3 regions of the Vogesella facilis genome follow, and region 3 is predicted to be linked to each of the others. Evidence: predicted binding sites of a transcription regulator. Region 3 holds the regulator's gene; each other region holds the start of a gene.
The links. Region 3 encodes sigma-54, which starts transcription at its own class of promoters, with help from an activator protein. Its sites were predicted from a motif close to CTGGCACGCTTCATGCTT; they were not measured.

Region 1 (2,267 bases), on a different contig from region 3:
GCCCCTGCATCAGCAGGCTGTGCCCGCCGGCGGCCGCTACCTCCAGCGCCAGTTTGGCGGCGCCCTGGCCACGCACATCCAGCAGATCCGGATAATGGGCCAGTTCGCCGGTGGCCAACGTCGGGGAACAGCGCGGCAGTTGCGCCAGGCCGGCCAGATGGGCACAGACCTCGGACAGGGTATCGGCGGCGAAGATCTCCACCCCCTGCACCAGCGCCGCCTCTTGTGCACTAAGCCGGGGCAGGATGAATTTGCGGCCGCTGCCACGCGCCGCCGCCACCATCGCCAGGGCGCCGCGCACCGGGCGCAACTCCCCGCCCAGCGCCAGCTCCCCCGCCAGCTCATAGCCGGCCAGCACCTCCGCCGGCAGCTGCCCGCCGGCGGCCAGCAACGCCACCGCGATGGGCAAATCGAAACGGCCGGACTCCTTGGGCAGGTCGGCCGGCGCCAGGTTGACCGTGATGCGCCGCGCCGGGAAGTCGAAGCCGGATTGCTGCAACGCCGCGCGCACCCGCTCGCGGCTTTCCTTTACTTCGGTATCCGGCAGCCCCACCAGGGTAAATGCCGGCAGACCGTTGGCCAGATGGACCTCTACCGCCACCTCCGGCGCATGCACGCCGGCAAGCGCCCGGCTGAGACAGACGGCAAGCGACATCGCTCAGTCTTGCGACGGCGCGTCGGTATCGGCTTCCGCGGCGGCCGCAGCCGGCTGCAGCGCGGCTTCCAGCTGCTGCAGGCGCGACTCCATGGCGGTGAGCTGGGCACGGGTCTGCGCCAGCACTTCTTGCTGGATGTCGAACTCCTCGCGCGTCACCAGATCCATGCGCGTAAAGGTGGCGGCCATCATGGCCTTGACGTTCTTTTCCAGGTCCTTGGCCGGGCTGGCGGCGATGGTTTCACTGATCTTGTTGCTGATTTCATCAAACAGTTTCTGGCTGAGCATGGCGCGACCTTGACTTTGTCATGAACGGAGAGAGTTTGAGTTTAGCAAAAAGCCTCTATAACTGCACAAAGCCGACCGCGCACCAATACGGCGCACGGGCCGCCGCCTAAATGGTGCACAGGCTCGGCACCGCGCGGCAGAATGCACCAAGATGCGGTAGTTGCTTGAAATAAAAAGAAATTTTATTCTGGCACGATTCATGCATAGCTGGCGTCGTCTCTCCAACCACGCAGCCATTCGGCAATTATCGAGGAGTCGCCATGAAACTGGTCAGTGCAATCATCAAGCCGTTCAAGCTTGACGAAGTGCGGGAAGCACTTTCTGCCATCGGTGTGCAAGGCATCACCGTTACCGAAGTCAAAGGGTTTGGCCGTCAGAAAGGCCATACCGAGCTCTACCGCGGCGCGGAATATGTCGTGGACTTCCTGCCCAAGGTAAAACTGGAAATCGCCATCGCCAATGAACTGCTGGATCAGGTGGTCGAGGCAATCGAAAGCGCAGCACGCACCGGCAAGATCGGCGATGGCAAGGTATTCGTGTTCGATCTGGAGCAGGTGGTGCGCATCCGTACCGGCGAGACCGGCGCCGACGCCGTCTGAATCTGCACAACAAGAGCGATAGAGGGAACCTGTATATGGACAAGAAACTGCTTGCTGCCGCCGGCGCCGCCGCGCTGGCAACCGCCCTGCCAGCGCTGGCGGATGGTGCGCCGACCCTGGTCGCCACCAGCACCATCAGCGCCGGCGATACCGCCTGGATGCTGACCTCCACGGCCCTGGTGCTGTTCATGACCATCCCCGGCCTGGCGCTGTTCTATGCCGGCATGGTGCGCAAGAAAAACGTGCTGGCCACCCTGATGCAGAGCTTCGCCATCTGCGCGGTGATGACCGTGCTGTGGACCGTGGTCGGCTACAGCCTGGCGTTTACCCCGGGCAACAGCCTGATCGGCGGCCTGGACCGCGTGCTGCTGGACGGCATGCTGTACCTGAAGGATGCCGGCAAGCTGACCGTGCACCCGCTGGCCGCCACCATCCCGGAAGGCGTGTTCATGATGTTCCAGATGACCTTCGCCATCATCACCCCGGCGCTGATCACCGGCGCCTTCGCCGAACGCATGAAGTTCTCCTCCATGCTGGTGTTCATGGTGCTGTGGTCGCTGCTGGTATACGTGCCGGTGGCGCACTGGGTATGGGCGCCGGGCGGCTGGATGTTTGACAAAGGCGTGCTGGACTTTGCCGGCGGCACCGTAGTGCACATCAATGCCGGTATCGCCGGTCTGGTGGCCGCGCTGGTGCTGGGCAAACGTGTCGGCTTCGGCAAGGAA
Region 2 (2,267 bases), on a different contig from region 3:
CGGCGTGGTGTGCAGCCAGGCCAGGTGCTGATTGAACTGTTCGGCTTTCTCGGCATTGCGCGCCAGGATGTCCTCGTCTTCAAAAATCGCCAGCACTTCCAGCGCCGCCCGGCAGGCCAGGGCATTGCCGGTATAGCTGTGCGAATGCAAAAAACCGCGGCTGACATCATCATCGTAGAACGCTTTATAGATATCGTCGCGGGTCAGCACGCAGGAAAGCGGCAGGTAGCCACCGGTAATGCCCTTGGACAGGCACAGGAAGTCCGGGCGGATGCCGGCCTGCTCGCAGGCGAACAGGGTGCCGGTGCGGCCGAAGCCGACGGCGATCTCGTCGGCGATCAGATGCACCTGATAGCGGTCGCACAACGCGCGCAGGCGGGTGAGGTATAGCGGGTCATACATCAGCATGCCGGCGGCGCCCTGCACCAGCGGCTCCACGATGATGGCGGCGATGCCGGCCGCCTCGCGCTGGAACAGCGCCTTGACATCGGCCAGCGCACGCAGTGCCACGTCGGCGGCGCTTTCACCCGGCTGCGCCAGCCGCGCGTCCGGCGAGGCCACGCGCAGATTGGTCTGCAGCAGCGGCGCATAGGTGGCGGAGAACAGCGGTACGTCGGTGACCGCCAGCGCGCCCGCCGTTTCACCGTGGTAGCTGTGCTGCAGGCTGACAAAGCGCTGCTTGTCAGGTTGGCCGCAGTTGCGCCAGTAGTGAAAGCTCATCTTCAGCGCGATCTCGGTGGCGCTGGCGCCGTCCGACGCATAAAAGGCATGACCCAGGCCGCTTAGCGCCTGCAGTTTCTCCGACAGCTCCACCACCGGGCGATGGGTAAAGCCGGCCAGAATCACGTGCTCCAGCGAATCCAGCTGCTCCTTGATGGCATGCTTGATGCGCGGATGGTTATGGCCAAATAAATTCACCCACCATGAACTGATACCATCTATATATCGTTTACCATCAAAATCCTGCAGCCAGACGCCGTCGCCGCTGGCAATGGGAATGATGGGCAACTGCTCATGACGTTTCATTTGCGTGCAGGGATGCCATACGGCGGCGCGGCTGCGTTGCAGCCACTGGCTGGAAATATCCGGCATGGGGTGATTCCTTCTGATTTTGCGGCATGCTAGCAGAGACGGGGCTAGCCATGGCTGACAAAAATTGTCACTTGTTGACAGTTTTGGGCAGGATTTTATGTTCGTAGCCATGGAGTGGCTGACAACTCCTGGGCCTTAAGTTGTCGTAAGGTGTTGTAACTACCTGACTGTAACTGAGCTGACTAAAGGGGCAAAACAGCCTGGCTCGGATATTGCTGATTTAGGCCGGCACCGCCTAGAGGTTGCCTCGAGGAGTGAGTTTGATGTGGCGAAGGCAAGTGGGCTTTACTCTGATAGAACTGATGGTAGTTGTTGCAATCATCGGTATTCTGGCCGCGCTAGCGATGTCTGCGTATATGAATTATTCCCGGCGTGCATACTTGGCCGAAGCATTCAACCTGGCTGGAGGGGTCAAGACTGCAGTTGAGCAATACCATGCGACCAACAGCGTGTGGCCAGGCTCGAATGCAAGTGCAGGAGTGTCGGCCCCCAATGCTTACTGGGGACAAGTGGTTACTGAGTTGCGGGTAATACCTTCAGGGGCGGTGTCTGTGATTCGCATGCAACTGAATGACAAGGTTGCCAGCGGTGCCTATGTATGGTTGGAACCGGGCGAAGATGTGAACGGCTCATATCGCTGGCGCTGTGCAGGTGACAACAATTTGACACAACTATTGCCCTCCAACTGCCGGGGTTAATGGTTCGTTTTTATTGGCAGTGATTCAGGAGAGTTGATATGAAACGAGCCCAGCAAGGTTTTACCCTCATCGAACTGATGATTGTAGTCGCGATTATCGGTATTCTTGCCGCGATCGCAATTCCTGCTTATCAGGATTACACCAAGCGTGCCCACGTATCGGAAGGCCTGCAACTGGCGGGAGCCGCCAAGACAGCGATAGCTGAATATTATTCTTCCAATAATGTATTCCCAGCAAGTAATGGTCCAGCAGGTCTGGCATCTCCGACTGAAATTAATGGTAATGCAGTCGATTCGGTTACCGTGTCTACTTCCGCTAGTCAGGGTATTATTTCTATTGACTATAAGAGCGTTGTTGATGATGCAGCAGTACTGGTGTTGACTGCTTCGGCAACTAATGGTGGTGCATTCGTGTGGGACTGCAGTGCCTCTGGTACCATGCAAGCAAAATGGGTTCCGTCTAACTGCCGTTAATTAA
Region 3 (2,267 bases):
ATGGCGCTGTCCGGTGGTGAGCGCCGCCGGGTGGAGATCGCCCGCGTCCTGGCCACCCGCCCGCGCTTCATCCTGCTGGACGAACCGTTTGCCGGCGTCGACCCGATCGCGGTGATCGACATCCAGAAGATCATTTCCTTCCTCAAGGAACGCGGCATCGGCGTGCTGATCACCGATCACAACGTGCGCGAAACCCTGCGCATCTGCGACCGCGCCTACATCATCTCCGAAGGGCGCGTGCTGGCTTCCGGCCTGCCCGCCGAGCTGGTCAGCAACGAGCAGGTGCGCCAGGTGTACCTTGGCGAGCACTTCCACCTGTAAAGCGGCATGAAACAGTCCCTGCAGCTCAAAGTCAGCCAGCACCTGACCCTGACCCCGCAATTGCAGCAGTCGATCAAGCTGCTGCAAATGTCCACGCTCGACCTCTCCACCGAGCTGGAGCGCTACCTGCTGGAAAACCCGCTGCTGGAGCGCGCCGACGGCGACAGCCAGGCCGAGCACGAGCCGATGGAGGCTCCCGGCAGCAGCGAGACGCCCGGTGACGTCCGCGAGGAAGCCCCGCAGGAACGCGAGCGCGAGCGCGACGAAATGGAGCTCGGCGACTGGGGCAGCGGCAGCGGTTCCGGCAGTGGCAGCCGCGATGACGACGACGAGTTCGACCCCATTCTCAACACCCCGTGCCGCCCCACCCTGCGCGAGCACCTGGCGGCGCAGATCGGCGAAATGCCGCTGAGCCGCCGCGACAGCGCGCTGCTGACGCTGCTGATCGAAGAGCTGGACGAAGACGGCTATCTCACCACGCCGCTGGACGAGTTTGCCGCCAGCCTGCCGCTGGAGCTGGAGGTCGAAACCGACGAGCTGGAATACCTGCGCAAGCTGCTGCTGCAGTTCGAACCGGTCGGCATCGGCAGCCTGCACCTGTCCGAGTTCCTGCAACGACAGTTGGCCGCACTGCCGGCGGCCACGCCGTCGCGCGAGCTGGCGCTCACCCTGGTGCGCGACCACCTGGCCCTACTGGGCAACCGCGATTTCGTGCGCCTGAAGAAGCTGCTGAACGTGGGCGAGGCCGAGCTGCGCGCCGCGCACCAGCTGATTTCCACCCTGCGGCCCCGTCCGACCAGCGGCTTCGACCAGGGCGAGACCCACTACGTGGTACCGGACATCCACGTCGTACGCCGCCGCGGCCGCTGGGTCGCCCAGCTCAACCGCGGGGTACTGCCGAAACTGCAGGTCAACCAGCTGTATGCCGGCATGCTGCAGCAACGCGACAGCAGCCATAATCTCAGCGGCCAATTGCAGGAGGCGCGCTGGCTGGTGAAAAACATCCAGCAGCGATTTGACACCATTCTGAAAGTGTCGGAAGCTATCGTTGACAGGCAACAGGCGTTCTTTGAACACGGTGAAGTGGCAATGCGGTCCCTGATTCTGCGTGACATCGCGGATGAACTGGGCCTGCATGAGTCGACAATTTCCAGGGTCACTACCCAGAAATACCTGCTGTGCAGCCGAGGCCTGTTCGAGCTCAAGTATTTCTTCGGCAATGCGCTGGAAACCGATAGCGGCGGCGAATGCTCCGCCACGGCAATCAAGGCGCATATCCGCCAGATTATCGACGGCGAAGACAGCAAGAAACCGCTATCCGACAGTGCCATCGCCGACCGCCTCACGGCACAGGGCATACAGGTTGCCAGGCGCACCGTAGCCAAGTATCGTGAAGCTATGCAGATACCGCCAGTTAACCTTCGCAAAGCACTTTAAAGAAAAGTGCGACGAAAACCCGGTACGGCCAGCCCGACCGTATCGTTAACAGAAGGAGTCAGGGTATGAACCTCAAAATTACCGGTCTACACCTCGAAGTTACCCCGTCCCTGCGCGAGTTCATCGAGAGCAAACTGGAACGCATCACCCGCCATGTCGATAACGTGATCGGCATCACCGTGACGCTGTCCGTGGATAAACTGGTACAAAAAGCGGAGGTCAATGTGCATCTGGCCGGCAAGGACATCCATGTCGAGGCAAACGATTCCGACATGTACGCCGCCATTGATTCCCTGATGGACAAGCTGGACCGTCAGGTACTGAAGTTCAAGGAAAAACAGGGGGAGCATCGTAGTATTGCGCCACAGGCGGACGCCGCCGACGCGGCACTGTAAACCAGTCGCCAGCACAAATAACAACGGGAGCCACAGGCTCCCGTTTTTGCTGGCTCTCGGATACGCTGTTGCTATGGAAAACGGCGGACTCAGCGTAGAATGGCCGACGTTTTT

Region 1: glnK (P-II family nitrogen regulator) is a predicted target of sigma-54. The motif match lies at 1,131-1,148, and genes of this name have one in related genera.
Region 2: ACFOLG_RS05730 (pilin) is a predicted target of sigma-54. The motif match lies at 1,293-1,310, and genes of this name have one in related genera.

What each region holds. Positions count from the first base shown of each region.
Region 1 is NZ_JBHRXN010000003.1:44,310-46,576, forward strand. It holds gene ACFOLG_RS01670 (YifB family Mg chelatase-like AAA ATPase) at 1-655, opposite strand, end outside; gene ACFOLG_RS01675 (accessory factor UbiK family protein) at 659-943, opposite strand; gene glnK (P-II family nitrogen regulator) at 1,204-1,542, shown strand; gene ACFOLG_RS01685 (ammonium transporter) at 1,578-2,267, shown strand, end outside.
Region 2 is NZ_JBHRXN010000011.1:63,470-65,736, forward strand. It holds gene bioA (adenosylmethionine--8-amino-7-oxononanoate transaminase) at 1-1,092, opposite strand, end outside; gene ACFOLG_RS05730 (pilin) at 1,356-1,790, shown strand; gene ACFOLG_RS05735 (pilin) at 1,829-2,263, shown strand.
Region 3 is NZ_JBHRXN010000032.1:210,736-213,002, forward strand. It holds gene lptB (LPS export ABC transporter ATP-binding protein) at 1-321, shown strand, start outside; gene ACFOLG_RS14625 (RNA polymerase factor sigma-54) at 328-1,758, shown strand; gene hpf (ribosome hibernation-promoting factor, HPF/YfiA family) at 1,824-2,153, shown strand.